3 regions of the Ferdinandcohnia jepli genome follow, and region 3 is predicted to be linked to each of the others. Evidence: riboswitches for the same ligand, from Rfam matches in the RefSeq annotation. Region 3 holds a riboswitch; each other region holds the start of a gene.
The links. A riboswitch is a leader RNA that binds a small molecule or an ion and turns the genes downstream of it on or off. The one in region 3 is predicted to bind cyclic di-GMP.
Positions count from the first base shown of each region.

Region 1: linked by a shared signal. The riboswitch ahead of AB3M96_RS19760 (OmpL47-type beta-barrel domain-containing protein) and the one ahead of AB3M96_RS08745 (sensor domain-containing diguanylate cyclase) in region 3 are both predicted to bind cyclic di-GMP.
Region 2: linked by a shared signal. The riboswitch ahead of AB3M96_RS16430 (hypothetical protein) and the one ahead of AB3M96_RS08745 (sensor domain-containing diguanylate cyclase) in region 3 are both predicted to bind cyclic di-GMP.

Region 1 is NZ_JBFOKR010000021.1:26,002-36,805, forward strand. Features, by position in the region: gene AB3M96_RS19760 (OmpL47-type beta-barrel domain-containing protein) at 1-3,971, opposite strand, end outside; cyclic di-GMP riboswitch class I at 4,053-4,148, opposite strand; gene fliT (flagellar protein FliT) at 4,282-4,632, opposite strand; gene fliS (flagellar export chaperone FliS) at 4,632-5,039, opposite strand; gene AB3M96_RS19775 (flagellar hook-associated protein 2) at 5,058-6,569, opposite strand; gene flaG (flagellar protein FlaG) at 6,585-6,941, opposite strand; gene AB3M96_RS19785 (polysaccharide pyruvyl transferase family protein) at 7,870-10,804, opposite strand, start outside.
Region 2 is NZ_JBFOKR010000015.1:28,743-39,546, forward strand. Features, by position in the region: gene AB3M96_RS16400 (hypothetical protein) at 1-331, opposite strand, end outside; gene AB3M96_RS16405 (hypothetical protein) at 377-1,069, opposite strand; gene AB3M96_RS16410 (hypothetical protein) at 1,407-1,598, shown strand; gene AB3M96_RS16415 (hypothetical protein) at 1,722-2,177, opposite strand; gene AB3M96_RS16420 (S9 family peptidase) at 2,354-4,129, opposite strand; gene AB3M96_RS16425 (M20 family metallopeptidase) at 4,129-5,367, opposite strand; cyclic di-GMP riboswitch class I at 5,973-6,062, shown strand; gene AB3M96_RS16430 (hypothetical protein) at 6,115-6,618, shown strand; gene AB3M96_RS16435 (hypothetical protein) at 6,745-7,254, opposite strand; gene fni (type 2 isopentenyl-diphosphate Delta-isomerase) at 7,800-8,828, opposite strand; gene AB3M96_RS16445 (squalene/phytoene synthase family protein) at 8,925-9,752, opposite strand; gene AB3M96_RS16450 (coiled-coil domain-containing protein) at 9,843-10,804, opposite strand, start outside.
Region 3 is NZ_JBFOKR010000007.1:52,958-63,761, reverse strand. Features, by position in the region: gene AB3M96_RS08790 (cbb3-type cytochrome c oxidase subunit I) at 1-1,321, opposite strand, end outside; gene AB3M96_RS08785 (cytochrome c oxidase subunit II) at 1,336-1,797, opposite strand; gene AB3M96_RS08780 (hypothetical protein) at 1,812-1,958, opposite strand; gene AB3M96_RS08775 (SAM-dependent methyltransferase) at 2,215-2,835, opposite strand; gene AB3M96_RS08770 (RNA polymerase sigma-70 factor) at 2,922-3,812, opposite strand; gene AB3M96_RS08765 (phytoene desaturase family protein) at 3,828-5,105, opposite strand; gene cyoE (heme o synthase) at 5,278-6,198, opposite strand; gene AB3M96_RS08755 (hypothetical protein) at 6,445-6,882, shown strand; gene AB3M96_RS08750 (YxcD family protein) at 6,870-7,157, shown strand; gene AB3M96_RS08745 (sensor domain-containing diguanylate cyclase) at 7,411-8,610, opposite strand; cyclic di-GMP riboswitch class I at 8,825-8,911, opposite strand; gene AB3M96_RS08740 (ABC transporter ATP-binding protein) at 9,133-10,242, shown strand; gene AB3M96_RS08735 (ABC transporter permease) at 10,232-10,804, shown strand, end outside.

The sequences.
Region 1 (10,804 bases), on a different contig from region 3:
TCTACAGTAAAACTTGTACTCTCTAAGTATTCAGAACCATTTATTGAATAGAATGTTTTTGCTACACCACTTAGGTTATCTGAAGCCTCTAGTTCCACTTGAACGCCTTTATTGTTCCATGAATCAACTACGTTCGAAGATGTCTCTGGTGTTGTTTTATCGATTTTGACTTCCATTGTTTGCGGTTTTTCTGTGTTACCCACTTTATCTACAGAATAGAAAGATATCTCGTGAACTCCAGCTTCCTCAAGAGAGAAGGAGGTTCCTTCAATCCATTCTCCACCTAGAGAATAGTATGTTTTTGCAACCCCTACCTCGTTATCAGTAGCAGTTAGTTTAACATTTACAGACTTGTTAACCCATTCGGTTGGTGCATTTGATGTTGTTACAGGCGCTTCTTCATCAATAATTAGTTTAGCCAGTACTACATCTGATGGTTCAGATTCACCAAAAGAATTACTAACTGACGTTACAACATATTCATGGTTTGCGTATGTAAGATTAGTTAATGTGTAAGAAAGATTATTTATTCTTTCAGCAACTAAAACCTTTTCACCGTTTATAATTTCATAGATGTTGTAGCCATTTGCATACGCAACAAAATTCCAGCTGATTCTTGCACTTGTATCGCTTAATAACTTCAGATTTGCAGCCGGTGTCTCCATTAATGGATAGATAATAGTTTCTGTCACTGGATTTGAAGGCTGAGACTCACCGAAACGATTGCTATAAGACGTTACTTCAAATGAATGGCTGTCTTCAGTTAGGTTGTAAACTTTATAGTTTCTGGCGCTGCCCTTGTTTATTAATTCCCTTTTTTCATTTGTAACTTTGTAAACCCTATATTCATCTGCCCATGTAACAGCTGGCCAAGATAGTGTTATGTTATTAAAATTATTTACATCTGCATCTACCTGAGGCGGTTGAACAACCGGCCAGTTTAGAGTAAGGTCTAACTTACTTCCATCTGGAGATTCTCCAAATCGAGTGCTATATGAGTGAACTAGATACTCATAATCACCTTCAGCCATATTCGTAAAGGTAGAAGATGTACCTTTAGTTGACCTTAACAATATCTTTTCCCCATCTTTAACTGAGTAAAGATTATAGCCAGTTGCATAATCTGTTTCATTCCATCTGATTACAATATCATTTCCATTCGAAATAGTGTTTCTAAAATTTTCAGGTGATTGCATTATCGGGTGCACAAGTCTAAATGAGATTTTGTTCCCATCTGGTGATTCACCAAATCGATCACTATATGAGTGCACTATAAATTCATAATCACCTTCAGGCATATTGGTGAAACTAATTGACGTACCTGTAGTATATTTTTGATAGACTTTCTCGCCCTCAATTATTTGATATACATTATATTTAGTTGCATAATCTGTTTCATTCCATTTAAGAATGATGTCATTTCCATTTGAAATCCTATCTGTGATATTCTCTGGTTTTTGCATGATAGGATGAACGACGGTAATTTCAATTGCGCTACTCTCCGGTGATTCACCAAAGCGGCTACTATTTGAATACACCTCGTATTTGTAAACACCCTCAGGTAAGTTTGTAAATGTAACCGATGTTCCTGTGACTGATTTTTCTAGTTCCTTTTCATCTCCAGTCACTCTATATATATTATAATTTGTAGCATAGGTTACTGTTGACCAACTTAACTTGATATCATTGCCCTTTAAAATACTTGAAGATAAACTTTCTGGAGCCTGCATGATTGGATGCTCTACATCCATCGAAGTATAATTACCTATGCTTGATTCTCCAAAACGCTCACTCACAGAATGAACAACATAGGTGTGCTGACCTTCCGATACATTTGAGAAAGTATATGACTCAGATTTGGCGTTGTATCGGAATACTTTATCATCACCAATTAGCTCATATACATTATAGCTTGTTGCGTATTCTACCTCGTCCCAACTTAATTTAACATCATTTCCGTTTAGGATTGAAAAACTTAAATTAGTTGGCTTTTCCATTAATGGATGTACAACTGAAACCGTTACTTCAGCCCCATACTTTGATTCTCCATAGTAAGTAGAATTCGAGTGAATTACAAATGTATATTCACCTTCAGCTAAATTTGTAAAAGTATAAGACTTTGATGTTGTATTCCTTTTGAATACTTTTTCACCATTAACAACTTCGTAAATATTATAGTTTGTTGCATAATCTACTGAAGACCAATTTAACGCAACATCATTTCCATTCTTAGTTGTGAAAGCTAGTTCCGCTGGTGCCTTCATTGTTTGGCCTTCTAGTGTAACTGTTACTTTTGTACCTTGTTCAGACTCGCCAAATCTTGAAGAGTAAGCGTAAATTTCATACGTGTAATCTCCCGCAGGCATATTTGAATAAGAAACGCTAGTCCCGGTAACAGTGCTTTTTAGTACCTTTTTGTCATCTGCGATTTGGTATACTTTATAATTTGTTGCATAATCTACTGCATCCCAATGCAAGCTAAATGATGTTTCACTTTTAATCGTTTCCGTTACATTACTTGGTGAACTCATCTTTGGGTATACAATCGAGAATAAAAGTTCTTTTCCTTCAGCTGATTCTCCAAATCTAGTAGAATTTGAATGAATCATAAAAGTGTAACTTCCTTCAGCCATATTCGTAAAAGTAGTTGAAGTACTAGTTGCAGTCCTTTTTAATACTTTTGTGCCATCATTATTTACTTGATAGATTTTATAGTCTGTAGTATTAGATGTAGCTTCCCATTCTAATACAAGATCATTTCCATTTTTTACGTTATATGAAATTGTACTTGGGGCTTCCATCTCTACTTGATCAACAACTACTGAAACCTTACTTCCATCTACAGATTCTCCAAAACGGTCACTGTATGAATGAATTTCAAAATCATATTCGCCCGCTTCCTGTTTTGAATATGTGACAGACGTCCTTGTTTCAGTACTCTTCAGGACTTTCTCACCATTGATAATCTGATAGATTTTATAATTTGTAGCATTGTTTACGCTATCCCAAGTTAACTTAATATCATTTACATTTACTAGCTGATATGTAAAATTACTTGGGGCAACCATTTTAATTTCATCTACAGTTATCTGGAGTTGTCCAGATTCATCCACTGATTCGCCGAAACGATCACTATAGGATTGAATCTCGTATGTATATGTTCCAGGTGCTACATTACTTAGCTTATACGACGAATTCTTTGTTGTTTCAATAAGTTCCTTGCCATCCTCAGTAACCTTGTATAATTTATAATTTGTCACGTAGGAGACTGTATTCCATCTAAAAGTAATATCATTTCCATTCGATATTGAATACGTAAAATTAGCTGGTGTTTGCATGACTGGATAAACAACTTCAGCTTGTACAGCATCCGATTGAGATGATTCACCATATAATGAGTTTTCTGCTGTTACAACATAGGTGTAGCTTCCTTCTGGAGTATTGCTAATTGTATGGTTAGTGCCTGTAACAGAAGTTACTAGCTGCTGGTTTCCTTCTTTTGACACCTCGTAAACGTTATATTTCTCTGTATACTTTGAGGAACCCCAGGAAAGATAAATATCGTTTCCATTTCTAATCGATTGAGTTAGATTTGTAGGTGCCTGCATGTCCGGATAAGTAACTGTAAAGGTGATCGGAGCACTCGGGCCAGACTCCCCTTCAGAAGTTAAAGTCGAGATTGCAAACGTGTACGTTCCTTCTTCTAGGTTATTAAACAGATAGCTACTAGATGTAACCGTTCCTTTTTGTAAAAGCTGTCCATCTGTAATCTCATAGATTTGATAACCTGTTGCTCCATAAACAGCATTCCAAGAGAGTTTGATATCATCAGGTGTTATCTCTTGATGGGTAATTGTAGTTGGCGGTAGCATACTACCATTTGCTAGTGCATTACCAAATGGAAACAATAACTGTGTAACCATGAGAAGTAATGCAAAAACTGTGATACTCTTTCTTAAATATTTTCTCATTCTATAGTCCTACCTTCCCTAAAAAATCCAAAAGAAAAAGAACCTCAAACAAGGTTCATAGGTAATAAGACTATGAGTCCTTGTGGCAACCGGCTGCCATCCACACAAATTAGGTTCATGTAGGTCAGGCCCTTGGCTTTGCGTCCTATAGTTTCCCATAGTTTGCCTTTTTCACTTTGGTTTTTTGTTAATATATGTCTATCATATTACCATTTTACTAGTTATTTTACCAGTACTATATTACTAGTTTCTAAATTAATAAAAACGAGTAAGAATACGAAGGGAATTGTATACTTACTCGATATATTTGTTATTTTCGCTTATCAAAAAACATCCCATCAGCTGGTGGAGTTTGATAAGGATTCGCATATTTATTTGATGTTTCCTTACTCTTTTTAACATGGGCCAGATCAAATTGAATATCTTTTTTAATCTTCTCTAGGTGGGACTCGATAAGTGTATTCATCTGGATGATTTCAGCACCCAGTTTCTTTTCCTCAACCGAGAATGGTGGTTTCACTTCTGGTAAAAGTTGTTCTCTATCGCCTAGTAGAAGAGCTATTTTTTCGATTGCTTCGTCTCTACTATCTTTTTCGATAGGCTGATCAAGTATACTTTGAAGTTCTTTTGAAACACGGTACAGAGCTACAACTGGATTCACTACACCTGTCCACCTTGTCCATGTTTATGTTGACGTTGACGGTTAAGCCGGATAACTTCCTTCCAAGTATCACGGAAGTCTGTTACATATCCTTCAACCTCGGATAGAATTTCCAAATCATTCTTTATATTAACCTCGATTAAGCGACGATTAATATATTCGTACATAGTCATCATTGTTTTGGAAACTTCTACATCAGGATTTAGGGTAACCATAAATTCGCTAATGATGTTTTGCGCCTTTTGGAGATTCACATTTTTTTCTTGAATATTATTTTCTTCGATAGCCTTACGTGCTATCTTAATAAACTTCAAACAACCATTATAGAGCATTAATGTTAATTCTCCTGGTGTTGCGGTTGTAACAGAGTTTGACTGATAAGCTTGGTATGGATTGCTAATTGCCATAGTTACTATGCTCCTTTTTTACTGAATGAATTGCTGCATGAGGTATGCTGATTGTGAATTTGCTTTTTGAATCGCCTTTTCCATCTCAGTGAACTGTCGCCAATAACGTTTTTCAATTGTCGAGAGTCTATCTTCGAAACGATCGATTTGACTGTCAATTGTTGATAAATTACGGCCAATAGTAAATTGTTGGTTCGTCCATGTAGACTTACCAGCTTTTGCTTCAATATTTGCTATGGTACCTTTAATAGTCTTTCTAACTCGTTGAGCAATTCCTTGTGTATCTTCAGTTGTACCACTAGTTGAAAAAAGTCTAAAAACAGCATCTGGATTTTCTTGAAGTTTCTGACGTAGCTTTTCTTCATTTATAGTTAACTTTCCCCGATCCAAATAATTCTTTGTTGTAGTTATACCAATATCAGATAACTGTTTAAAACCTTTTATTGCTCCTGAGAGTGGAGTATAAAAGTCCATTCTCATTTGATTCAGGGCACCAGAAAGAATAGAGTCATTACGCAGTAAGCCACTTTGAGCCCTTTCTTCCCACTTCTTTACCTGGTCTTCCGTCATACCTTCTTTTTCTTCATCTGATAAAGGTTGATAGTCTCGGTATCTAGTTTCGGTTATCTTCCCGTTAACCTTTTCGATAAGTTCATTGTATTTATTTATATATTGAACAATATTATTGAAGGCATCCTCCGTATTATGTGAGACATTAATCGTCTCTTCCTGTCCTGTGGCAGCGTTAAATTTCAAGGTTAAATTGTTAATTGTATATTCATTCTTTGTAGTTTCTATCGGTAGGACACCGTTGTAAGTAAATTCTGCATTTGTACCGCCATTCTCTACAGCTTTATCAGGATTAAATTTTAATACCTCTGTTAAAAAGCCGGCAGTAAATCCAATTTCCGCTCCACCGTATTCAGCTGTTTTATTGAAATCTCCGGTTTTGGTTCTCTCCATAACAACTCGATCAGATGTATTGTCGTAAAATGCACGAACCCCCAAGTTGGACTCAGTAATCTTCTTAATAACAGTATTTAATGAGTCAGTTGCTGGATCGAAGGTTAGTGTGACAGTATTTTTTGAACCATCTTCATTAAATGTTTCAATTGTAAAATCAGAATAACTATTGGCAGTAAACTGTGTATTTAAAGGTTTTGTAGGGTCAATTTTAGTCCCTGCTGATATCGTAGTTTCACTTGCACGTGATGCTGCGGTTGCTAATTTATCAACCTTAATTTTATAAGACCCATTTGCTGCTGTGTTTGTTGCAGTTGCTGTGATGACTGATGAGTTAGAGCTTGTAACAGTCTTAGATTGATACGCTTTTGATAACGTCATATTGAAAGACATCGTATCGAGTTCAGCCAGTAATTTATTCATCTCACGATACTGATCCCGTTGCCACTCAAAAATTTGTTTCTTTTGATTTAGCTTGTTTAAAGGAATTCGCTCCGCCTTCATAAGATCGGTAACTATTTGATCAATATCCATTCCACTTGCTAAACCACCAATTCTCATATTCATTGGTGTTCACCACCTTTATATCTTTTTATCTACTATGAAGCCTAGAAATTCGGTCATTGCCGCATATATATCCAGTAATCTTTTCGAAGGTATTTCTCTTACCACTTCATTTGTATGATTGTCAACAATGGTAACGTAATACTCATTAAGTTCACCATGTAATTCAAATTTCAAATGTGTATTATTCGGTTCTAGAAACTTATTTAAACTAGTAATCACCTGTTGGATGTTTTCTTTTGATTCTACCTTTTCTGGATAAATTATTTGGTCAACTGATTGATTAACTGGTTCCGAGTTCTCCATTTTTCTATTATTTATGTTTTCATAGCTGAGATTCATAGTTGTGCTAGAAGATAATTTTTCAATCGACATTTCTATTTCCTCCTACACGCTCTATCTTTACTAGTTATATCGGTAAGAATTAAAGAATCTTAATGCTATAATTCGCACTAAACTTCCATAAAAGCAATAAATTGAATAAGACTCGTATATTTTTGTGCTCTCTCTTATAAAAAAACCAAAAGCCATGGTTTAAACACTTAGTTAACTCACTAAGGTGAAATGTCACGAAAGGAACACTTTATAGCATTCGAGACTCTTAAATCTTTTGATGCATTAATAGTTCATTGGATCTATAGTTAATAGAATTCGATTCACTATAATTTCTCTAGGCACCCCTTCAAGGAGATTTCATTTGCCATCTCAAGTTTCTTTCATAAATAGCCTTTTTCCTATGAGGAACTTTTCCTCTCAAACCACAAGATTTTCAGTGCTTTATACCAACCATCTTACCTCCTAAGCAAATAGCTTTGTCACCTCATATTCTTCTCCGCTTGGTAACCGATGTTGTGAAGGGTTATTAGCTCTAGATACTTTAGTTTTAAAGTTTTTATAAGTTCATACCAAATTCAACATAATTTGAAATAGCCACTACTTTGCCGATAAGAGTAGTGGCTGAGGTCGTTTGTTCGTAAAAAAACGCTCATAGAAAAGAAATATTTTCATAATTTTTAATATTTCTGAGCATACAGTTATTACTAGTTGTGTATAGACTTTTAATACTTGTACATTAGTTTCTGGTAGCTAGGTATTTTGTCTTGTCGGTGATTCTTCTTTATTCTTACTAACATGTGTATATCATTGCTATGTTTTTAAACATTTCTATTAAATATCATTTCTTAGCTTTCACCATATACACATGGCTTTTTCAAAATTTCACAATGAACTTAGCTGTTTATTTAACACTTTTCTCTATATCCACCATCCAATTCTTTGCAATATCTCTTTAATTATTTCTTCTTCATAGCATGTTTGACCCTTCACTGTTGTTAAGAAGATTGGAAATTTTATAAATCGAATCTACCAATTTAGGATAATATTTTTCTTTCGCATCCTTAAACCGTCCCACAATATCTTCATAATTCATATTAATTTCATCTACAAGATCCATAACTTTTGTAGAAGTCACTTCATCAGTTGCAATTGCATATTCAGAACAATTAACCGTTTGTGCAAAATCAAAGCACTTCCCACGGTATGCAAGCGAGATAAATGGACGATTTGCAGATGCTGATAGAATATTCGCATGTAGTTTGAAATTGATAGATAGGTAACTTTTACTAATAAGTTTTTGCAGAATTTTAGCTTCATAAACTTCAGTAATAACTTCACACCGGTTATCATTAACTTTTTGCGCTAATCGTCTAACATGCGCTATATCTTCAGTCCAGATTGGATAAACTGTAACCGTATACCCCTTTGAAATTAAAGAATGTATAACTACCACTAATTCGTCTTCAACAGCTAACTCATTTCTTCCAAAGACATTATTGTAAGAGGTACCCCAATTAACAAGTACATTTCGACTATTCTCGTCAATTTCTAATTGGTCACCAAATATTTCACTCGCATATGCTAGTGCTGGATCTCCTATCTCATAAACCTTTCTGTTCACTCCGATATTAGTCAACATATTTTTAGTAAAAGGACCTCGAACACTAATATAATCAAAATGTTCGTATATAGCTCTGAAATGACTTTCGTCTTGGTCTCCTAAGCTCACTGAGTTAAGGTGCTCTTTTTTATAAGCTCCGTCTAATCCCGTTCCCCATGAAACTACAGGTATTCCACTCTCAATGCCTTGCACACAAATCTTCAACCAGTATGGTAAATGTATTAAAGAGCCACCACCTAATACTATTAAGTCATAATTAGATATATCAATTTTATAATTTTGAACCGTTGGGTAAGCGTCAATATTTGCTACAGTATTATGATTTGTATAGTGACCATATTTATAAAACATTGTTTTGAATAATTCAAATAAAACATCATCCCCAACGTTTCCTTTACCTAACCAACCTAAATAAAGAACGTTCTTTACAGACATTGCATTTTCATTCATAAATGAAAAACTACTATTTACATTATTTCCGATATGATTTATCTTTTCAGAAGGTCTTTCAAGTTGTATTATCTTTTCATTAACCTCTTCTAATAATTCATCTTCACTTGTTAAGTGTGAAACTCTTTTATATAAATCAACAGCCAAATTCAATTGATTAGTTTGTTCATAGATAAAGGCCATATTATAAAGACAATCAACATGCCTCGGATCAATTATTAACGCTTGTTTTAATACTTCAATTGCATCATCATAGTTTTTTTGTTTCATAAGAATAACTGCTTTAATTGAGTATAAATCTGCATTATTATTTATTCTTCCCAAGGATTGGTTAACTAATAATAAAGCATCATTATAATGATTATAAGTGAGCAAGCTTATTATCTGTTCTTTTATATCCCCATCATTGTTAATCATTTCAGAATTATCCCGAAAAACATCACCTAGTTGATTCTCAATTTCTTCTCTTATTTTAGTTTTACTTTCCAAACTAAGAAATTCCTTTTTATTGTTTAGAATTTCAATTAGCATTTTATTGTTCATAATATAAGCTTGTTCTATAATTCTTATAAACAAACTTTCTTCAAACTGGGATAACTTTTTTCTTTTCTTAGAAAATAGCAAGTTAAGTAAATTGTTCATATTATTATCGAATTTAATCTTGAAAAGAATTTTTTTAAACTCTTGATCTTTAGTATCTAATGTTAATAATATTAAATCAGTTATACTAAATATATTACTTGATAGGATTTTATAGAATTCATTAGGGTTTTTCCCATAAATCCTCTCTAAAACCTCATCTGTTTTTTTATCTAGGAATAAATTTTTAATTAGCACAGCTTCATATTCGAATGAAGAAAGTTGATTTTTATTTAATAATAATAAAGATTGTTTTTGAACATTTAAATTTGGCACTTTGAGTAAAATATTTATTAATCTTTGAGGATACATTGCTTTATGTTTTAAACAATTTAGTTTAATAAATTCTGTTAATTCTTCTAAAGTTGAATACTTAGCTAATAAACTGATTAACCTAATCCAAATATAATCATCTAAATTATTTACTGATAAAGCTTTTGAATAATGGTGAACTGCCAATTGAACTTGGCTTGTACTTTCATAAAGCTCTCCTAGAGTTTTATGTGGATAGTATTCTAAATAGTCCAAACTACTGAAAGGCTTCAACTCATCTTTTCGCTCAATAATTTCTTCTAAAATCTTGATTGCTTTATAATCATCTTTGAAAATTTTATAAATCTTCCCTTTAAGATATTTAAAGTCTACTATTTTAGGAAAGACCATTTCAGCATCTTTTGTGACGTTCAAAGCTTCATCAAAACGCTTTGTCGAAATCAAACAATTTACTAATCGTACTATTAATCTAGGAACCCATTCATAATATATACTTTCTTTTAATTGATATGCCGTTTTATAATTATTTATTGCCTCATTAAAATTCCCTTTTGCGAGATACTCATTCCCTAAAAAAAAGAAATCAACAGATTCCTTTTGTTTCTTTCTCTTTAAAAGTCTTAAGTTTCTTTCTGATTTTTTTTTCTCTCTCACTATATTCTCCAAATAACCAGTATGGAAAATTTTCAATTCAGCGATTCCTCTTTTTTCCAAAGACTCTTTATGCATTAGCATCTCATGGATACTTCGATAATAGATGATTGATCCATTATTCTTATAAACTCTATCATGGTAATTTAAAGAAGTACTTTGACCATTCTCCCCTATAAAACTAACAATTTGTACACCTAATATATTATTTGATGTTTCCTTTTTGAGATCCGACTTAAATTTCTCAAAGCTTTGTCTATCTACATAT
Region 2 (10,804 bases), on a different contig from region 3:
GATTTGTTATTGTTTGGGTAAAGCCTTCTTGATTAAGTTCAATGGATACTCGGCTGGTTAAAATCTTTCGGAAATTAGTTGTGACCGCTATTGCTATCCCTATCGGTAACAGCGCGCCTAATCCTATTATAAATACAGGCCAAATTAAAGACTCCCAAATTACCACATATATGGCCACTCCAATTAAAAAAGCTACTATACTAAAATAGAAAACACAAACAATAATAGCTCCCCATTTTTCTTTATTTGTATAAATATTAGAGTAAGTTAAATCTTTTTCTCTTGAATAAAAAGTATCAAAATCATAATGTTCATTGATATCGAATGCCATTTTACAACTCCTCTTGTTAGTTTCACTTAAATTGAAAGTAGTTTATTATTCACTGATTACTTGCTGTACAATTTTATATTCTTCTGGATGATCTCCATAAGCATCTTTTAGTCCTTTTTCATAAGGAGGTTCGTTGATATATTTGGGTATTCCGTTTGCCCTGACCTTATCATCCACCAGTTTTAACTCTTCTATATTCATTCTGGTGTCTCCCCAGATATCTAAGCTGGTACCGTCTATAAAGTTCACATAATAATCAAATCTCTTATTTCGGTAGCTCGCCTCATCAATCACAACCGATTCAATATCTTCCCACGCATACGTTTTTTTCTCTCCTGGCCAAAATGGATCATATGTAATCGATTGTTCTCCAATATCTATATAACTATAAAAAGATAAATACATAACAGGTATACATGGAATTGCCAACACTAAAACTCTTTTCATAAGTTGTTTAACGGTTAGTTTGGAACGGTTACTAAGAATAAACTCACCAACCATTGGAAAAATTAGTAAAAATAAAATAACAATCATAATATGGTACAAAAAACTTGAAATTGTTACTGTTAAAAATGAGTCCTCTGTTGAAAATGTTTTGATTTGTAAATACTCCATTCCCTCTACATACGCCCAAATCGAACCAAACGCAACTGCAATAGTTGGTATAGCTATTAAAAAGTCTTTCTTTGAACGCTTTTTCTCTTCCTTCTCAACTTGTTCTAAAGTGATGTTTTCCATTTTCTGTTCCTTTCTAAAAAAACTTTACATATTATTCCTGAAATTACTACTATATACGGCTTATTATACTGTAGAGTTTCTAGGTAAATAGTTGTGTTTTAGAGGCTATTGGAGTGATCTGTGCAAAAAGTAAAAAAATAAGAGATAGATAACAAAAATTACTTTGTCTACATCTTTTATTTTTAAAGTACTATTTAATTTTAGTTAGTCATATTACTGCCATACCAGTTATTTCTGAAACAAGCGCTCAGAGCAAAAATTGTATAGGTATTTGGAATATTATGTTAATATGATTCTATATTAATTGAAGAACAATTATTCTAAAGGGGATTTTAAAATGAATTATCTTGTTGGTTTGTTGCCTGAAATATTTATAATGATAGGTTTGTATTTTATTACGATTGGGTTGTGGGAACTAAAAGAAGGTGTAGATAGGAAAAAATATGTTACATATGTGTTCACTGGTTTAGTTCTAATATTGCTCGTTCCTAGATTGTTTAGTTCTCTATTGTTAATGTTTTCATATTAATATTTTAAGTTAATAACTAATAGGAAAGACTATCAACCTTCTAATAATACGAACAAGAGACCAGACATAAAAAAACAAATCACCTCAATCTAATGAGGTGATTTTTAATAATTATGGGAGAATCTATATCATTTTCCCTTTTTTCTTAGCATCTTCATCCATGGCAATTCCAATTGCTGTACCAATACTCATACCAAATGCTATTCCCAAACCAATATTATCCAACATAGTTAAGCCGGACGCGACACCTAAGCTAATCCCTATGGACATAAAAGTTGTAAAATAAGTTCCTTCTGATACCAACTTATGTTTCTTATGAAGATGAGAAGTAACGGAACTAATAAATTGCTTATGTTGTTTAGTAATTGTTTCGTCAACAGTACCGACATTCTCTTTTACTTGTATAATATGATTCTCTAATCTAAGCATATGTTTCTGACATTCTTCACAACTCTCGGAGAAGGAATCCACATTTCCTACAACACGCTCAAACTTATCTAGATTAAGCTTCTTCCCTTTACTAGGAGATTCCTTAAGCTCCTTTATAATCTTAATAATATGATCAACTTGGTTTGACAAGATAGCAACCCCCTTATAAGACCATCTACTATGTATACGAATTCATGTCTTAAAGGTTTCAGCGAAATTTATAGCGTCATATTTATTTAGATTTTCTAGAGCTATATGGACAGACTTCATACCATCTTTGTTAGATCCAGCCTGATAAGATAAATGGTGAGGTCTATCATTCATATTTAAATAAATGCTTTTAAGAAATGTTCTATCTTTTCTATTGCCAATAGTTCATTTTTCTTTTTCGAGAATCCATGGCCCTCATCTTCAAATACCATATATTCAACTTCGATGTTTTTAGCTCGTAAGGCGTTTACGATTTGTTCCGATTCTGATCGTTTTACACGTGGATCATTTGCACCCTGTATGACTAATAGAGGCACACGCCAGTTGTCAGTATATGTTAACGGGGAATCTTCTATCAGTTTTTCGCGGTCTCTAACAGGGTTCCCAATCCACGAATCCATTCTGGCTCTCCAATGCTCTGGTGTGTCATTTACTAATGTAAATAAATTACTAGGACCAAATAAATCGATACATGCCTGAAAATAGTCAGGGTGTCTACCCGCTAAAAGTAACGACATATATCCTCCGTAGCTGGCACCGAAAACGATGACCTTTCCTTTTTCAATTTTCCCTTCTTCTATAGCCCACTCAATTCCGCTAAGAATATCTAGTCTAGGACCTCCTCCCCAGTCTCTTTCTATTTTTCTCATAAACGAGGTACCATAATGAGGAGTCCCTCTGAAATTAGGGCAAAAGAGATTATATCCTAGATTAACAAAGTACTGAAAAAGGCTATCATATCGCTTTTTTATCTCAGCGAATTGTGGACCACCATGAGGGTACACGATTGTATAACCATTTTGATTTTCAGGTTTTGCCTTAAAAAACAATCCCTCAATAAGTTGTCCATCAAATGAAAGATATGTAACTATTTCAGAATCAACTAAGCTTTCATACGAGATACCTGGTATTCTATTAACCATTAATTGTTTCCATTCACCTGAATAGTCTCTTCGATAAATATTTTCCGGCGTTTTAGATGTAGAACCACTGATAAAAATTGTTCCACTCTCAGTAATAACCCATTGTTCAATACTATCTATTGGTATTTCAATTCTTTGTAAGTGTGAATTTTCAACAGAAAATTGATATAAATTATCTCGGACACCTTTTATGGTACGCAAGTATACATATCCATTATTATTTTGAATCTCCACTATATCCTCGTTTGCAACTTCTAAAATAGGAACAAGGGCGCCAGTTTCAAGAGAAAACGTTGCTAGATAATTAAATTCCTTTCCATAATTCGTGACAACATATGCCTCTTGCTCGTTCACGAATTGGACTGCTGCCACTCGATATTCGAATTCCGGATTACTGATGATAGGTATCTTTTTATTATCTTTTTTAATAAATGCATGCATATGAGAGTGATTATGTTTTGTGATATAAGCAAATGCAGTTTCATTTGGACTTACTGCAAGCAGGTGTGTTTCCGCTATTTCTCCAACATTTAACAATCTTTCTTCGTTTGTTTCAAAGTTGTATTCATAGGCGTTGAGGTAAAGTAGGTTTTCATTGTTTGATGAGTAATATATTTTGTTGCCGGATGTACTGTGGAGAAAATGCTTTGTTCCTTCTTTTACAAGGACTGGTTTAGGTTCTCCTCCTAAAAGGGTTGTTGCATATATCTGCATATTCTCATCGCCATCATGGTCACTGGCAAATAGTATTAAATCTTCATTAACATGAATCGATTCTGTATTTTGATTATGTGAGGTGAGTGGGTATGGGAATGGATGATTCACATCAAGCCCCCAAAGGTGGTATCCCCCACTTATATTACTACTGAAAATAATAGTCTGTTCATCATTACTTACTGTAAAACTTTGGATTATAAATGGTTTAAAAAAGCTTTTCGCTGCAATCCTCTCCTGTTTTAAAAATGACATTATATTCCCTCTCCTTTTTGAAGAATGTTTTTTGAAAAAGTTGCTAACACTTTTGTCGTTTCAATAAGATCATCAATTTCTATGAACTCATTAAAACCATGGAGATTATTTTGATTGGTCCCTGGTCCATAATTAATTGTAGGTATGCCTTGCTCGATAAAATATCTTGCATCTGATTGACCTAATACTCCTACTACAGGTAATTCTTTTCCTGAGACTTCCCTAACTGCTTTTTGCAGTTCTGTAATCAAAGGTGAATTTTCTTCCACAACTGTAGGATTGGTCTCGAAACCTCTTAATCTATCAATTTGAATTTCTAACTCATGATCTTGCTCTTGTAACTTACGGAGCACTTGTTCTACTCGTAAGAAAACCCCATCTAGTGTATGCTCAGGTATCACCCTGAAATCAATATCTATCTCACAGCTCCCTGGAACCACATTAATTTTCGTACCACCTTTAATGACACCTATATTTAGAGTTGTATAGTTCATTCCCTGGATCGATGATTTTTCATTTTCCAGTTCACTCTGTAATTCCATTAATGCCTCAATGCACTTTGACATTTTCTCAATTGCATTGATTCCCTGCCATTTATATCCCGAATGTGCAGGTTTTCCTGCAACACTTATTTTCAGATTCATGATTCCTGCCATTGCTCGAATAATCATATTGCTATAGCCCTCAACAACAGCCATGTCTCCTTGAACAATCTTGTTTTCTGTTACATACTTTGCGCCAAATTCTCCTCCAATCTCTTCATCACATGTAGCCGCAATAATGATATCACCATCAAATGGAATATCTGCTTTTTGCAGGGTAACTGCCGCCATTATGTAAGATGCAAGTCTCCCTTTACAATCTGTTGCCCCTCTACCATAGATTTTTCCATTTTCGATATGACCGGAAAATGGGCCATTTCTCCACTTAGAATTATCATCTGCAGGTACTGTATCGATATGTGCATTAAATATCAGTCTTTTTCCTCGATCTTTCCCTTTTAAAGTGGCAATGACACTTTTTCTTGGCTTCTGAAGATTTCTCTTACTTACTTCTTCAAATGGAACTTCTATAAGTTGAACCTCAAATCCAAAGGACATCATCTTTGTTTGCAGAAACAAACAAATTTCCTCGTAATCTCCTTTAGGGTTTTCAGACGGTATCTGTATTAGTTCCCGTAAAAATTGGATAATGTCATCTTTAAGCGAATCTACAGTATTCGAAATGTGGGTCTCCACTTAGACTCAACTCCTTCCATTAACTTTCTATATTTTCGATTAGACAATTAATAATGAAATAAATAAAATGGGTAGTCGTTTTATTTAACTTCATTTTTAAATAATATTTGGTAAAGTATTCTGTTATTACAGTGATAGATCAATATTTATTCAGATTAACTTTTTACTTAATCTTAGTAATTATTCTATACTATTTACAATAATCCTCTTTAAAGTTAAACTCTCGTGCATAGAATAAAGACTCACGAATGATTTGTTAGCATTTCTGGGTTTTTATACTTTTTATGATTCAAATTGATTAAAGTAAAATTGCTTCTAAATACTTTTAATCTGACTTTTCCCCTAACGTTACCTTCGCATCCATTGAATAATATAGACAAATAAAAAACCCTACCTCATGAGAGATAGGGCTACAATGCTTTATACCGGACATTATAAAGACTTTTAGACTAGACTAATAATCATTATACCTTAGTTTAGCTTCGTATTAAAACAATTTTCATATTTAACTAAGTCGCTTCGTTAAAAAAAACAGCATCGTAACTAAAGAACTCTTTTATCATTCCCATATTTTACTGCTATACATTAATGTATATTCTGTTGTTTAATATGAATTGCAAACACATTGAAAAATGTGGGCGCAAAGCTATAGGGACTAAGGTGTATAGTCAACACTATGTCAGCCAGTTGCCACTTGTATAAAGCAAGTGGAGATTCAAATAATAGAATCTCAGGGGGAATTACTAAATGGAAATCGTATCTTCGAGAAAAGAAAAGTTCTCAAAGCCAAATACAAAAAACAGCAGTCTTACTAAGAAAGTCGCTACTATAGCGATTGCTGGTTCAATATTTGTAGGAGCAAGCGCAGCCCTTGGTTCATCTCCTCTTTTAGCGAATGTTGCCTCTTATTTCACGAAAATATTGAATGGCGAATCAGGAGAAATGTCACAAGCAACTTCTGCTAAAGAGACATCAACCCTAGCTGAATTAGATACTTTCATGACAGCTTTAAAAAATAGAATAGCTTCAGAACTTGGAACTTGGAATGATTCAGAGAAAACTCGCGCAGAGGGTGAGATTCAGACTTATAGCGATGACCTACAAACAGAAGCTAATACTCAGGCAACAACTGATATCGCTGATGGTAAAGAACAATTAACACAAGAAGCTAATACTCAAATCGAGAGCGCAAAAGACGCATTAGATGCTAAATACGAACAAATCTTTCCAACTACTACAACAACTCCTTAATAATATCATTACCAGCCTTTTGGCTGGTTTTTACTTTTTCAAAAAATTAACTAACCACTGCTTTTTTTTAGTAACTCTAACGCCAAAAATAGCATTAATTTAGGTACATTATGTATTTAATTTTAATTAAGAAATTTTTTCTGCAAATATATTATTAGTAGGAATATCCCAAATTAATGACAATTGCTGTTTTGCGAAATATATTGCTGCTATTTCATTAAATATTTGATTATCCATGGACATTTCAAAAGTAGTACTATACGTGCTATTGTTGCTATCATGTCCAATTATTTTATATACAATTTTTATCCCTTTAGAGATTGGCTCAATTCTTGGCTTTGTTGCTTTATTACTTTCTTGAATTAGTGTTATTCCGAGCGGCAAAAGATAATAGATACCCGCATTTTCACCTATATGTTGAGATAATATTAATTTATCTAAAATACTCTTTAGTTCCTCATAATCAAAAATACGTTTTTGAACGCAATAAAAATCACGTAACTCATTAATTGTTATTGTTTGGTTTCGGTTAATAAGTCTAGTAATTTTCAATTCATATTTTTGAGAACAAGTAGAGCAAATGCCTGGAATTTCAAGATATGCAAGAGGTTGAAGACATATTTTGCAGCGACTCATAAAATTTATTCTCCTTCTATTCTTTTTAATAGTAAGTATTTGAATGAACATCATCGTATACATAAAAATATCATTAGAGAATAACTTACTTTAGGATAAATACATTTCTAAATTAAAATTATAGCAAACATTCAATCTATATTTTATATTTTTGGTTAAATTGGCTAGCTAAAACGCAAAATTCTAACAGAAAAGAACAAACAAGAGGTTATCCTCCTCTTGTTTTTTTCGCTATTTATGGACCAATTATTTTAAACAGCCATAAGTAATTGGTGATATCTTTACAGACAGACTTGCGTCAAAATTGCTAAAAACCGTAAATCCTGATTACAAACCGTATATTCAAATTAAAAACTGTAAATCCAAATTAAAAATCGTATTTTTAAATTAAAAACCATAAATTAAAATTAAAAACCGTAAAGCTTTTAAATCACTAAATCACAAGCAAAAAAACACACAAAAAAATGCTCTAAGCGAAAAATCACCCGAGCATCTTCTCATTCATAGTAGATATTTTACCTCTTTACCACGAAATCTACTACCATTTAATCAATTTTCAACCGACGTGTCTCATGTAACTCTTGAATACTGGATACACCTATCCCAAACATCGCCATTTGTAGTTCTAAAGCTCTAATTTCCATCATTTCTACTACATCATCAACTGATTCGGTTGCTGCTTTTAGTAAACCTCTTGCGATTCCAACGATGTTTGCTCCAAGTGCAATCGCCTTTGCTGCATCTACTCCGTTCACAATGCCACCACTTGCGATCAAAGGCTGATGTTCACACTGTTTTCTTACGGATAATATACTATCAACAGTTGGGATTCCCCATTCACTAAAACTTTCTGCAGCAATTTTTCGAACCACATCTGTTAATCTCCGTTTTTCAATTTGACTCCAAGAAGTACCGCCAGCTCCTGCTACATCCACGAAAGCCACACCAGCATCGTATAATTTTTTGGCAACATCCCCATCAATTCCCCAGCCAACTTCCTTCACGCCAACGGGAACCTCTAGTTCTTGACATAGCTTTTCAATCTTAGAAAGCAAATTTTTAAAATTCGTATTTCCATCCGTTTGAAGTACTTCCTGTAGACTATTTAAATGAAGAACCAACATATTGGCATCTGTGATTTCGATAATCTTCCTACATTCATCCACACCAAACCCGTAATTCAATTGTACGGCACCCAAGTTAGCTATGATAGGTATGGTTGGCGCATAGTCCCTTAGCTGAAAGGACGAACGAAAGTAATCACTTTCTAACAAAGCTCTTGTAGAACCGAGTGCCAACGCCCAGCCTTTTTCCTCTGCAGCAATGGCTAAGTTTCGATTAATACTCTCGGCCATCTCAGCTCCTCCAGTCATCGAACTGACCAAAAAAGGAGTTTTTAACTGATAATCTAAAAAAGTAGTATTCAAGGCGATGTCTTTAAAATCTATTTCTGGTAAAGCATTATGTATAAAATGGACCCTCTCAAATCCTGATGTAATCTGTTTTCCAGTCACGCTTTCATTCATTGCTATGTGAATATGTTCTGCTTTTCTCTGATTAATTTCTTCAGACATACTTTCACCTCTATGCGTACTTTCTAGAAACGTACTTTTTATAAAAGAACTTGGCAAACCCACTTTACCAAGCTCTCTTTATTAATGTTCAAATGTTTAATCTATCTGAATTTCTTTTACCGTTTGTTCTACTTCTGCACGTGTAATTTTTTCACGTCCATCTTTCATTGCCTTCAACGTTTTATGCGCAAGAGCAAGTGGAAGACGGCAGAAGAGTAGAATACTTTGTTTGTTCAGTGACTTCATATATTCGTCTGCTTTGGCTAAGTTTTCGTCTGCATATTCAAACAGCTCATTGCGAGTCCACCCATCAGGTACAAAACTCACACCACGTTCCACTAAATCTTCCTTTTGATTACGCAGAATATTTACAGCTTGAAGCCCACGACCATACCCAATCGCTAGGTTTCGATCAGCTTTTACACCTGCACAGAACTCCCATAGATCTGAAAGCATCACTCCGACAAGTCCCGCGACGTAATAAGTGTATTCATCTAAATCCTCACGTGTACGGATGCTCCAGTTTGCTTTTGCCCACTTCGCCATTCCGAATGCCATTTCACTACTAGCATTCATCACATAAGGCAGTGTACTTTTCGGACACGCTTGGAGCCACTCACTTAAACGTAGAGTAACTTCAGGCAGTTTACTTTTTACTGGCTCAAGAATCTGTAAATACTTCTCACCATTGAATGGTTGTTTAAACAATTCACTCATCTGCGTTAAAATTGAGTGTTTTACCTCATTGCTCAGTTCTTCATGGTCTTCAATTTCATCGATTGCTCGAAAGGATAAATAAGCACATGCAACTGTATGTTTTAATTCCTTTTGTAAAAATGTTATTGGAATATAAAATGTACGGCTTGTTTCTTTTAATACACGCATCGCATCTTTCGGGAAATTCATTTCATGTTTTATATTCATTTACTCCACCTCTAAATGCCGCCTATATTAGCCACAGGTTTTGTTATTTCTTTTAAAAATCTAAGTTTATAGTATCACATACTATTATTCTTATTGTAAAACTTCCTCACCCTGGTAGATCCGATAAGCTGGAACAATGGTGTCTGACACAATTTCTTTCCCTTTTTCTCGAATGAAGTCCAATTTGTAGTAGGCTTCAAATCGTTGGCTGATCTCGGTTTTTACCAATTCTGGCGGCGTAACCACGATGAATTGGAACTTAAGCTTTTCGGCAACCGCAAATATTGGGTCAAGGACGTGTGCAGATGCTGCTTGTCCGAATGGATTATCGCAGACTAACGGAACCCAGCTTTGGTCGGTTTCACTTTTCACTGATAATAACATCATCATCATAACCATTCGGGCTGATAGCTTTTGTCCTCCGCTACCGTCGGATTTCGTCTTGGAGCCTTGGTTAATCGTTTGCCAGGTTGAATAATGCTCTCTTTGCGGTTTTCCGTACATAAAGGCATTATCAGTTCTCATGTTATAGACAAGTAATTCAGGATATCGGTTTCGAAGCGATACAAATAGAATTTGCTCATCGCTGATAAGTTGTTTAATTTCTTGGTCTAACGCCAAATTATTATCATCAATTACGTCAAATTGTTTCGTAATTTTAGTAATGGCGGAAACAAAATGCTGCTTTAATAACGGCTCAATATCTTCTGCCTTTTTAGGTAAAATGTCTTCTTTCAGTTGGACAAGTGGAAACGTTCCTCGCTCATTTTTAAGTCTCATTTTTGCAATCATGGAACGAATCGCCTCTGAAATGCTCATTACCTTCATGCTGGCGCGGCTAGCCCAGAAGTTTTGCGCCTTCTCTGCTCGTTCTTTATCACGTTCTAATTGTTCCAACCCACTCTGTGAGAACTTCTTCATATTCTTAACAACGGTTTGGATATGGAGATAATGTCTTGTATCCATATGGTCCAGTGTAGTTAACACTTCATTTTTGAAACGCGCTTCCCAATCCTTACCTTCGATTGTAAGCTTCACATTACGCAGTGATT
Region 3 (10,804 bases):
TAAAGATCATTCCTATTGTCCAAATAATTGTCTGAACAACACCCAGCTTATTCATTCCTGGTGTAAGCACGCGTTTTGATACATACGGTACTAACCAATAACTAATTCCGAAGAAAGTCATTACTACTGACATACCTAATGTTAAATGGAAATGTCCAACGATCCACATTGTATTGTGCACAACTTGGTCTAATTGGTTAGTAGTTTGTGCAATACCACCAGCACCTGCAGGGATAAACGCAGCCATTGCTATGAAAGGTGATAAGAAACGAACATCTCCCCATGGTAACTTTTTAAACCAACCTAAAGCTCCTTTTCCACCCTTTTTTCTTCCAGTACGCTCAAATACTGCGAACATCGCATAAGCTGTCATTAAAGATGGGAACCCAATTGCTAAACTCATAAAAACATGTAGGAATTTAACTGAAAGATTAATTCCTGGGTCAATAATTTGATGGTGGAATCCACCAGTGATATTCATAATTACTAAAGCGATAACTACAACACGTGTTAATAAATCACTCCAACGTTTTCCGCCAATAATTTTAGGTATAATTACATACCAAGCAGAAACCGCTGTTAGATACCAAATATTAACTGCTGTATGTCCGAATGCCCAGAATAAAGTACGTGAAACCATTACATTAATTGTATCAACCCAGCCTAAAGTCCAAGGGATGATTAAGAAAAGAACTTCAACTGCAACGAATGCTGTTGCACCAACTAATAGTACAAACACACCAGTAGCAAAGAATGATAGAATTGGAAGGTGTTTACCTTTGTTTTGCTTTCTCCAGGTAGCAACCTGAATGAATGCTCCTAATGCAAGTATCCAAATCCCTACAACAACCAGCGCTAACCCAAAGTAAAAGACCGGATGTGCTGCCATTGGTGGATAGAAGGTATACATAACTGACGCTTTATTCATTAGTACTGGAATTACCACTAGCACTAATCCGACCATTTTGGTCCAGAATCCAACCCATGCAAGCTTTCTTACTTTAGGGAGTAATCCTCCTAAATCATGTGAGAGTCCTGCGTAGAAATAACCAATCGTAAAAAATGCTGAAAGTACAACAACTAATAGCAACCCGTGTGCTGTTAATACTTGATAGTAATCTAGCCAAGTTGGTAATTCAAGAAGACCTGCACGATTCAATCCTTGTAATAATCCTAAAAACCCACCTAATAATAATGCGATAAATGCTACTGACAAATAGGATTTTGTAATTCTTGCATCCTCAAGACTTATACCTAAAGCTTTATTTGTTTTTTCTTTAAACGTTTTAATAGCTCCTGTTTGTGGTATTGCTGTTTCCACTACTCAGCCCTCCTTTATTTAACTGTTATTGTTGTTGACATCATTTGGTGACCTGCGCCACAGTACTCATTACAAAGTACTAAATACTCACCTGGCTCATCAAAAGTCTGTGTAATTTTTTGAATCTGACCTGGCATTACCATTGCATTAAGGTTCGTACCAGCAACTTGAAATCCATGAACAACATCTTTTGAAGTCATTGTAAAATGAACAGTTGATCCAGCTGGAACTTCAATGTTTCCTGGATTAAAACTAAAGATTTCTAAAGTCATTACAACCTCAAATTCATTTTCACCAATTTGTGTAATACCTGGTTTGTCAAATGGAGCCGTCTCATCCACCTTTTGTGGATCAATTGTTTCCATATGACTCGGTGGTCCCATTTCTAGCGCGAATGCTTGGTATCCTGTAATAAGCATGAATGCAATGATCATACCGAAACTAATTGTTAGCCATACTTTTTCATCACGATGCATATACTTTTCCCCTCCTAAAATCTAGCCATGAAAAGCCCAAATAATAATAAATATGTGGCAAGAATAACTGCTCCAACCACTCCTACTGAAATCCAGGTTCCTACTAATGGTGCTTCATGTTCGTTACCCAACTTTTTATTTCGGTTTACCTTAGCTCCCATTCAATTAACCCCCTTAGAGTTTGTTTCCTTCTTGATTCCATATTAATTAGTAATGATTCTCATTGTAGTGAACTGAATCACACTTTAACTGTAATTTTTTTTACACATAACATTTTCAATGTATGCTAGCGACTTACCAACACTTGATATTAGTAGGTTTTTAAAGTTTGTAACACTGTTAACTTGTAAAAAAATGAGCTAAACGCAAAAATGACAAATCGGTGAACTAACTCCGATTTGCCATTTACGTTTACCCCTATTTACTTTCTAATGATCCTAACCGATAAATTATAAACCTTTCATAAGGATTACTTTCAGATAGCCCAGTAATGCTAATCTCTTCTTTACGTTCAAACGGTGTATGATTTTCTAAGAAATAGGTATATTCATTTGAGCCATAATATACAATCAAATCTATTTCCCTTGGTGAAGACTCATGAGAATGAAGGATGTTACTAACTATATTTTTAAAGATTTGAATGGAAAAGGGATTAAAAAAGTAGAATTTGTTATCCAGTGGGTGAATTTCATATTCTTCAGCAACACAATTATGCAAGTCAATTTGGTCTGCACGGCCCTTCGTATATTTCAAATAACGTGTCTTATTCTGAACAGCCTCTTGGTATAAACTCTTATCAACCTCTACTCCAACTACAGTTGCACCAAATAAATGATGTAGATAAAATAACAATCTTCCCTTGCCACATCCAAAATCCACAATACGATCTTTACTAGTTACTTGATATTGTTTACACAGCTGTTCAAGTCCTTGATAAGGTGTTGGCTCATAACGATGGTAATGAACAGATGGACTAAACCCTTTTTGCCCACCACTCGTTTTAATGTGTAATATTGCATCATAGTACTTCTCGTCCATATGTTTCTCCTAAAAAGTTTTCTTCTTGAATAACCTTTTGTTTCTACACTTCTTATTATAAATCTATATAAAAGAAAAAACTCAACTCATTTTGAGTCAAGTTTATAATAAAGACTAATATGCTGAAGCTTTTCTGGATTTCGAACCATATAGATGGTATGAATATAATTGTCTTTTTGGTCAAAGCAAATTACACTTTCTATTTCTCCCGCTACCATTAAAAGAAGTCCTACTTGCCCCTCAACTCGTATTGGTTCAACTGTATATTCACTATCGTTTCCGAACTTCTTCACCAACCCAAAAATAAATGCCGCTACTCTGTCCTTAGATTGAATAGGTACTAAAGCTGCCTTTACCTTTCCTCCACCATCTGAATAAAGAACTGCATCCTCACTTAATAAGCTGAGAAGATGTTCCATTTGTCCTGTCGATGCTGCAATAACAAACTGGTGAACCAGTTGTTGAAGCCTTTCATTTCCACTCCTATTTTCAACAACCTTATAATCTAGCTTTTTATTAGCCCTACTAAAAATCTTTCTGCAATTCGTCTCTTCCTTATTCACCATACTCGCAATTTCTTGATAATCAAATTCAAATACTTGTCTTAACACAAATACCGCTCGCTCAATAGGGCTTAGCTGTTCCATCAATGTCTGCAGTGCATAGGAAACCTGGTCCTTTTGTAATACTTTCAAGATTGGGTCATTTTTTCCATGTGTGACTACCGGTTCCGGCAACCATGGCCCTGAGTATAATTCTCGTTTCTTTTTAGCCGATTTCATATAATCAAGCGACTTGTTTGTAACCATTTTACAAAGATATGCTTTTGGATTGCTAACCGTTTGAAAGTCAGCCTTCTCCATTCCCAGAAGAACATCGTGTAAAATATCTTCTGCCTCAGTAATCGTCCCTGTCATTCGATAAGCAATTGAAAAAAGCAATGGCTTATATTGTAGATATAAACTTTCATCTAACATTCTCCATCACACCCTTTAACTAGATTCCAAGATAGTCTCCGCAACTTGAACCGCACTATTAAAACTGGCATCGACCAGCATGCCTTCTCCTCCTACCCAATCACCAGCAAGGTAAAGTCCTGGAATGTGTTTGACACTATGAGTAGGCCTACCCAAAAGTCCACTTTTATCTGCCTTAACAGCACTATGGGAAACTGTCATTCTAGGAAGATACCTTTTATAAATAACAAAATTCTCCCATCCAGGCTGTATCCGATCCATGAAATCTACTAGCTCTGTTAGAACTTGATCTTGGTCCTCTATTCCAGAAGCACTCAAATATTTCATTACGTGTACGACGTGATTTTTCCCATCATAACTTAACTTGGTTACATTTGAATGATTGGAATAATAAAATGGTTGCTCCAAACCCAGAGCAAAATGAATATTGCGTAGTGGTAGGCTACTTAAAATAAGATCTAAACATGCTACTTTAACTGGCTTAAGATTTTTAAAAGTATCAAAATCTACTGGATTTCCGTATTCTCTGAGCAATGCAGTAACCTCTTGTGGACTTACAGTAGATACAATATTTTTAGTATCAATAGGATCTCTACCTTGTGTAAGGACCTGCATGTTTGGAAAGACACCTTTGATTTGTTCTACCTTTGCCCCTGTTAAAAATGCAACTCCATACTCCCTTGCCTTCTCTTTTAATGCACGTATCATTGTTTGCCAACCATCTTCAAGGTAAATTGCATTCCCTAGTTGAAGCTGCCTTAACGCAGCACCAGCACTTATTTCATCAATATCATTACTATAAGTGGCTAACCGAATAAGCATTTGAATAAATTTCCTTACTTCTTCACTCTTTATATTATGATTGAGCCATTTACTTAATCGCACTGATTTCATACTAGATGTATCGATTTTCTTATAAGTTGTAAAAAACCGGAGCGCCTCTTTTTTACCATTCCAACTAAGCATTGGGCTAGTTAATAGTTTAAGTGCGTCACCCGGTAAATCATATACATTTTCCTTATCTACAATTTTACCACTAGTTGGGACCTTTCCACCTTTTACTTCCAGTTCCAGTTCAGTTAACACTTTATATGCAATTCCTTTCTCGTAAATCGCATGTGGACCTAGATTTAAATAAGAGCCGTGCTTTTCAATTGTCTGTCCTCTACCACCTAGTTGTTTAGACTTCTCTAGTACAAGCACCGCTTTCCCCGAGCGCGCTAGAAATGTTGAAGCAACCAAACCCGCAACACCGCCACCAATCACTACACAATCCCAAACCTTGTTATCCACTACCATTTCCCCTTTCTGTTTTTACACACAAGACGATTTGAGATGGTGGATTGTGACATAAAATAAAAAGTTTTCATATTAAAATATACCGGCTGTGCTTTTACTTTTCATTACGCAAAAAGCGTGTGTTCTATAATAACGAACTCACGCTTTTATTTCCGCACTGGGAATCTTATTTAAAATAACCCGGTAATGTAACAATTACCATTAGTAAAAAGATGATCATTATATAGTTTACAGAATATAAAAAGTTCCATCGCGCCCATTTTAGGTCATCTTTTATGAATAGACCATAGACGGCAAGAAGGAACCAACCTACATTAAGGATGGTTGCTAGTACAATAAAAACTGTGCCTAATTGCGTTAAAAAGAATGGTAAAGGCAATAAACACAAAACATAAAACACTATATGTTTTTTTGCTGTTAAAAAACCCTTTGTAACCGGAAGCATCGCTACTCCTGCTGCCTTGTATTCAGCATGCTTTCTCATCGCAATTGCATACGTATGAGGCATCTGAAAAATAAACAACAGTAAGAATAAAATGGCAGGAACAGTGTGGAGGCTACTTCCGACTGCAGTCCACCCAATTAAAGGAGATACAGCACCTGAAATACTACCAATAATGGTATTAAAGGTGTATCTTCTCTTTGACCACATTGTGTAAAGAACTACATACGTAAACCAACCAATGAACGTATATATTACTGCCTCTGTTGTAGTAAAAAATAATAAAATAAATCCAACAGCAGTTAATATAATACCCAATAGTAAAACAAATCGCAGTGTAAAATGCCCAGTCACTGTGGGTCTTTTTTTTGTTCGTTCCATTACTGTATCTATATCAACATCAAACCAATTATTAATGATCAGTGCTCCCGCCATAACCATTGTACTTCCCAACATGGTTAGTAAAAAGACTCCCCAGTAATCCACAATTGAGACATTAAAGAAGTAGATCGCTAACCAAAAACCTGAAAATACGGGAAGTACATTTGCAAGTAAGACACCTGCTTTTAGTAAGGATTTAATATCTGCAATAAGTAATGATATCTTTTGTTTACCTACTAGAGCAGATGCCATTTCCTTATTCATACTCATAACCTCCCTTGATACGAACATTACTTGTCAGTGTATATTTTATAACAAATTGCTATTCATAGATGAGATATTCCTCACACCTATATTGACTAAAGCTATGAAATAGATCAAGCATAATTTACCAGGTCATTTTTTTAGTAAAAGCGAAACTAATTAATATTTACTTCGTATATATAGTAGAATAGAAAGGAAATACCTATCTATTCTAGTTAATCATACACCACGGAGGTAAATAAAAACATGAAAAAAATTCTTGCAGCTATAGTAGCACTATCCCTTATCCTTTCACCAGTTGGCAACTTTGTTTTTCAAGATTCTACAACAACCGTTGAAGCAAAAGGGTACAAGTCAGGTAAAAAGAGTTTCAACAGTAATATAGGTAACCAAAATAAATCCAATTTCCAACAGAAAAAAAACACAGATACAACTACTACGAATAAGTCGACTACAACAACACCAAAAGGTGGACTTATGTCTGGTGGATTAATGAAAGGCCTAATGCTTGGTGGACTTGCTGGTTTCCTATTTGGCGGCCTGCTGTCTAATATGGGTGTACTTGGTTCTTTCTTTGGATTAATGATTAACATTATTGCTATTTATGTTCTTTTCTCAGTTATTCGTAAAATTTTCAATCTAGTAAGGAAAAAGAAAAACGAGGAAAATTCATGGAGAAACTAATTCTTTCTGAACAAGAAATTATTAACGCTATTTGCGTATATATTGGCTTGAAGAAACAAGTAAAGCCAGAAGAAGTTGAAGTAGAATTAATGTATGATGATGACTATGGCTTTTCAGCGGAAGTATTTGTACAAGACCGAAAACAAGTACTCATCATGGCTAACTTAATTGAAGCAATCAGGCTATGGCTTGGAGAATTCCTAAACAGAGATCCTTATGCTGGTATAAAGCTTGTACTAGATGATAACGAAGGAATAATCGCACATATAAAGTGAAACTTCAATAAGTGGGGGTTTTGTTCATCCCCCACTTATTGTTAGTCACGCAAAGCCTGATTGATTTTTCTAAGGGCTAAAGCCCTAAGAAAAACCTGATCTCACCAATCGGGGTGTTAGCGTCCGTTATCTCCCCCTAAACGTCTTCGTTTCACATCACGTTTATAGGTGGGAGTATTACGGACGATTACACCGGGATAAACTAACTAATAGCAAAAGCTCATCTCCCCAAAAGGAAGATGAGCTTTTATTTTTAATTTGCAATATACAATAGATTTTTTCCATTTTCTTTTGCACGGTATAGTGCTTGATCGGCAACCTTTTTAAGTGAATCCACCGTTGGTCCATGCTGAGGATACATGCCTACACCCGAACTAATTGACACTATTATTTTCTCATCACCCAGCAAAATGGGATGGTTTTGATAATAATTTTTCAAGTCAGCGTATAACTCTTCGACGGTTCGATCAATACGAGATTTGATAAGTATCATAAATTCGTCTCCCGCATAACGATATCCCTGTATATCAGGACCGCTTATTGACTTGATTCCGTCAGATAATGTCTTTAAATATAAATCACCAATGTCATGTCCATAGTTATCATTCATTTGTTTTAGGTTATCTGAATCTATCATCATTAATGTGAGCTTATCTTTTCCACTTTGGATTAGCTTTGCTAAATCCTCATGGAAAGCCCGATGATTCTTTAATCCGGTTAATTCATCAGTTCTTGACATTTTATAGATTCTTTCATATAAACGTGCTGTTTCAATGGAATTAATAACTTGGGCACCTATCATTTGTAATAAATCTTCATGTTCTTTGCGGTAGGCAAAGTCTCGGAAACTTTGTGCAGAGATAACACCCTTCACTTGGTCATCAATTACCACAGGGACAAATAAACAGGAACTTGTATCCTCTTCCCCTTCACCCATTTTTGTATCATATTCAAGAGACTGACTCTGCTGTTTTAAATGAACAATCTCTCTTGTCTTGATAACCTTTGAAGTATAGTTCTCGCCAAATTCAACTGTACTTGGTGGAGCCAGCTCTCCGTTATCCATTATAAAAATCAATTGTACTTGTGTATCTCCCTCATCATATAGCGCAATATAAAATGAGTCAGTTGGCATTACCTGAGAAACCATTTCGTAGGATTTTTGAAGTAGGATTTTTTCATTTAACGTTTTACTACATATTTGAGCAAACTCATGCAGTATTCGATAATGCTTATTCATCCAGTTCATATTTTCTATTTGCTCATTCATTTCATGAAGCTGTCTTAAAACTTTATCTGTAGTTACTTTTTGCTCTTCATTGTAAGCTTCATTTTCAAACAAATCACATATTTCTGGCGTGATAAGACTCTTCTCAGTCCCTACTTTTTCAAGCAATTCACTAATTTTCTTCAGCACATTTAGATTTCCTTTACTTTGGACCACTTTCTCCATTTGTAATCACTTCCAAAATTAGAGTTCATTTGAAAAATCTAGCTACTTTTTACTTTTGAAAAAACGAGTGGCGTCTCCCACTCTTATAGATTCCTAATCTATTATTTTAACAGGCTGTTATATAGGTAAATATTACCATATTAATCTTTACTAAAGTATAAAAAAAAGACTAATCCTCTACCGATTAATCTGCGTTTCTTCTAATACGACTTATCTCGGCAACTGGCTGGCATATTCTAAATTGATTTTAGCCCCTATAGTTTTGCGTCTCCATTTTTCAATGAATTTGCCCTACTTTATTCTATTATCAAACTAAAGTGTTCTTTAGGTTTACTATAATTATATTTCTTATTTTAGTCTGGGTCAATTATAACCGTATAGGAAATATAACTCGATGCCGACTTATTCCTAAACAATATTTTTAAAATATGGGCAAGATTATTGAATTATTTGCCGATTCATGTATAATTATGCCGAATTGAAATTATTTTAAACAGATAAATAGTAGAGAAGGGGGTCGCCATGAGTAATATACCTATTATTCAATTTAAAGGTGTAACAAAACAATATGATTCTGATCAACCCGTCCTTGATAATGTAAGTTTTGAATTTGAACGAGGTAAGTTCTATACGCTTCTAGGTCCTTCTGGTTGTGGAAAAACTACCATCTTGCGTTTAATTGCCGGATTTATTGAACCATCTCAAGGAGAGGTTTATTTTAATGGAAAGAAGATTAATTCAGTTCCTGCTAATAAACGTCAAGTAAATACTGTATTTCAGGATTATGCTTTATTTCCGCATCTAAATGTATTTGAAAATGTTGCATTTGGATTACGAATTAAGAAATTAAAAAATACTGATATTGAAGCTAAAGTTAAGGAAGCACTTAGCTTTGTTAATCTAGCAGGATACGAAAAACGAGAAATCAAAGAAATGTCCGGTGGGCAGAAACAGCGTGTTGCAATTGCCCGTGCTATTGTTAATGAACCAGAAGTAATTTTACTAGATGAGCCGCTATCAGCACTTGATTTGAAGCTACGTACTGAAATGCAGTATGAACTAAGAGAGTTACAGCAGCGCCTAGGGATTACCTTTATTTTTGTTACTCATGACCAAGAAGAGGCACTTGCCATGTCGGATGAAATATTCGTTCTGAATGAAGGCCAAATCCAACAGAGTGGCACCCCAACTGACATATATGACGAACCAATTAATCGCTTTGTGGCTGATTTTATTGGAGAGTCGAATATCGTTAAAGGGAAAATGCATCGAGATTTCCTAGTTGAATTTGTCGGTAAAACATTTGACTGTGTTGACCAAGGATTTAGTGATAATGAGCCGGTGGAAATAGTAATACGTCCTGAAGACTTAGAAATCACAACATTAAATCGAGGAAAACTTCAGGTCGAAGTAGACTCCCAGTTATTCCGTGGGGTTCATTATGAGATTTGCTGCTTTGATAAAGACGGAAATGAATGGCTGGTACATTCCACTAAAAAGGCTACCGTTGGGGATGAAATTGGACTTTATTTTGATCCTGAAGCTATTCATGTTATGCGTCTTGGAGAGACTGAAGAAGAATTCGACCGACGTTTAGATGCATATACGGATGGGGAAAGCCATGGAAAATAGGCTTACTCGTAATCTATATATCATCCCTTATGCATTGTGGATTGCCATCTTTGTCATTGCACCAATTTCTCTCGTACTCTACTATTCCTTTTTTGATATAGAGGGAAATTTATCATTAATTAATTATAAGACGTTTTTTACACCAATCTATTTAAAAATGACACTTAGCTCATTTTGGTATGCATTTTTAATAACGGCTATTTCTTTAGTTGTTGCATATCCAACAGCATATTTATTAACAAAAACAAAGCACAAGCACCTTTGGTTATTGCTACTAATTGCTCCGTCATGGATTAACTTGCTTTTAAAAGCCTATGCATTTTTAGGAATCTTTTCAACCTACGGAATAACAAACAGCCTTTTAGAGGTCCTGGGTATTGGTTCGCAGCAATTACTATTTACTGATTTTAGCTTTATATTTGTTTCAGTTTATATTTTTATTCCATTCATGATATTACCAATTTTCAATTCATTAAATGAGTTGAATCCAAGTCTAGTTGATGCTGCAAGTGATTTAGGTGCTTCACGCTGGACAACGTTCCGAAGAGTTACTTTTCCATTA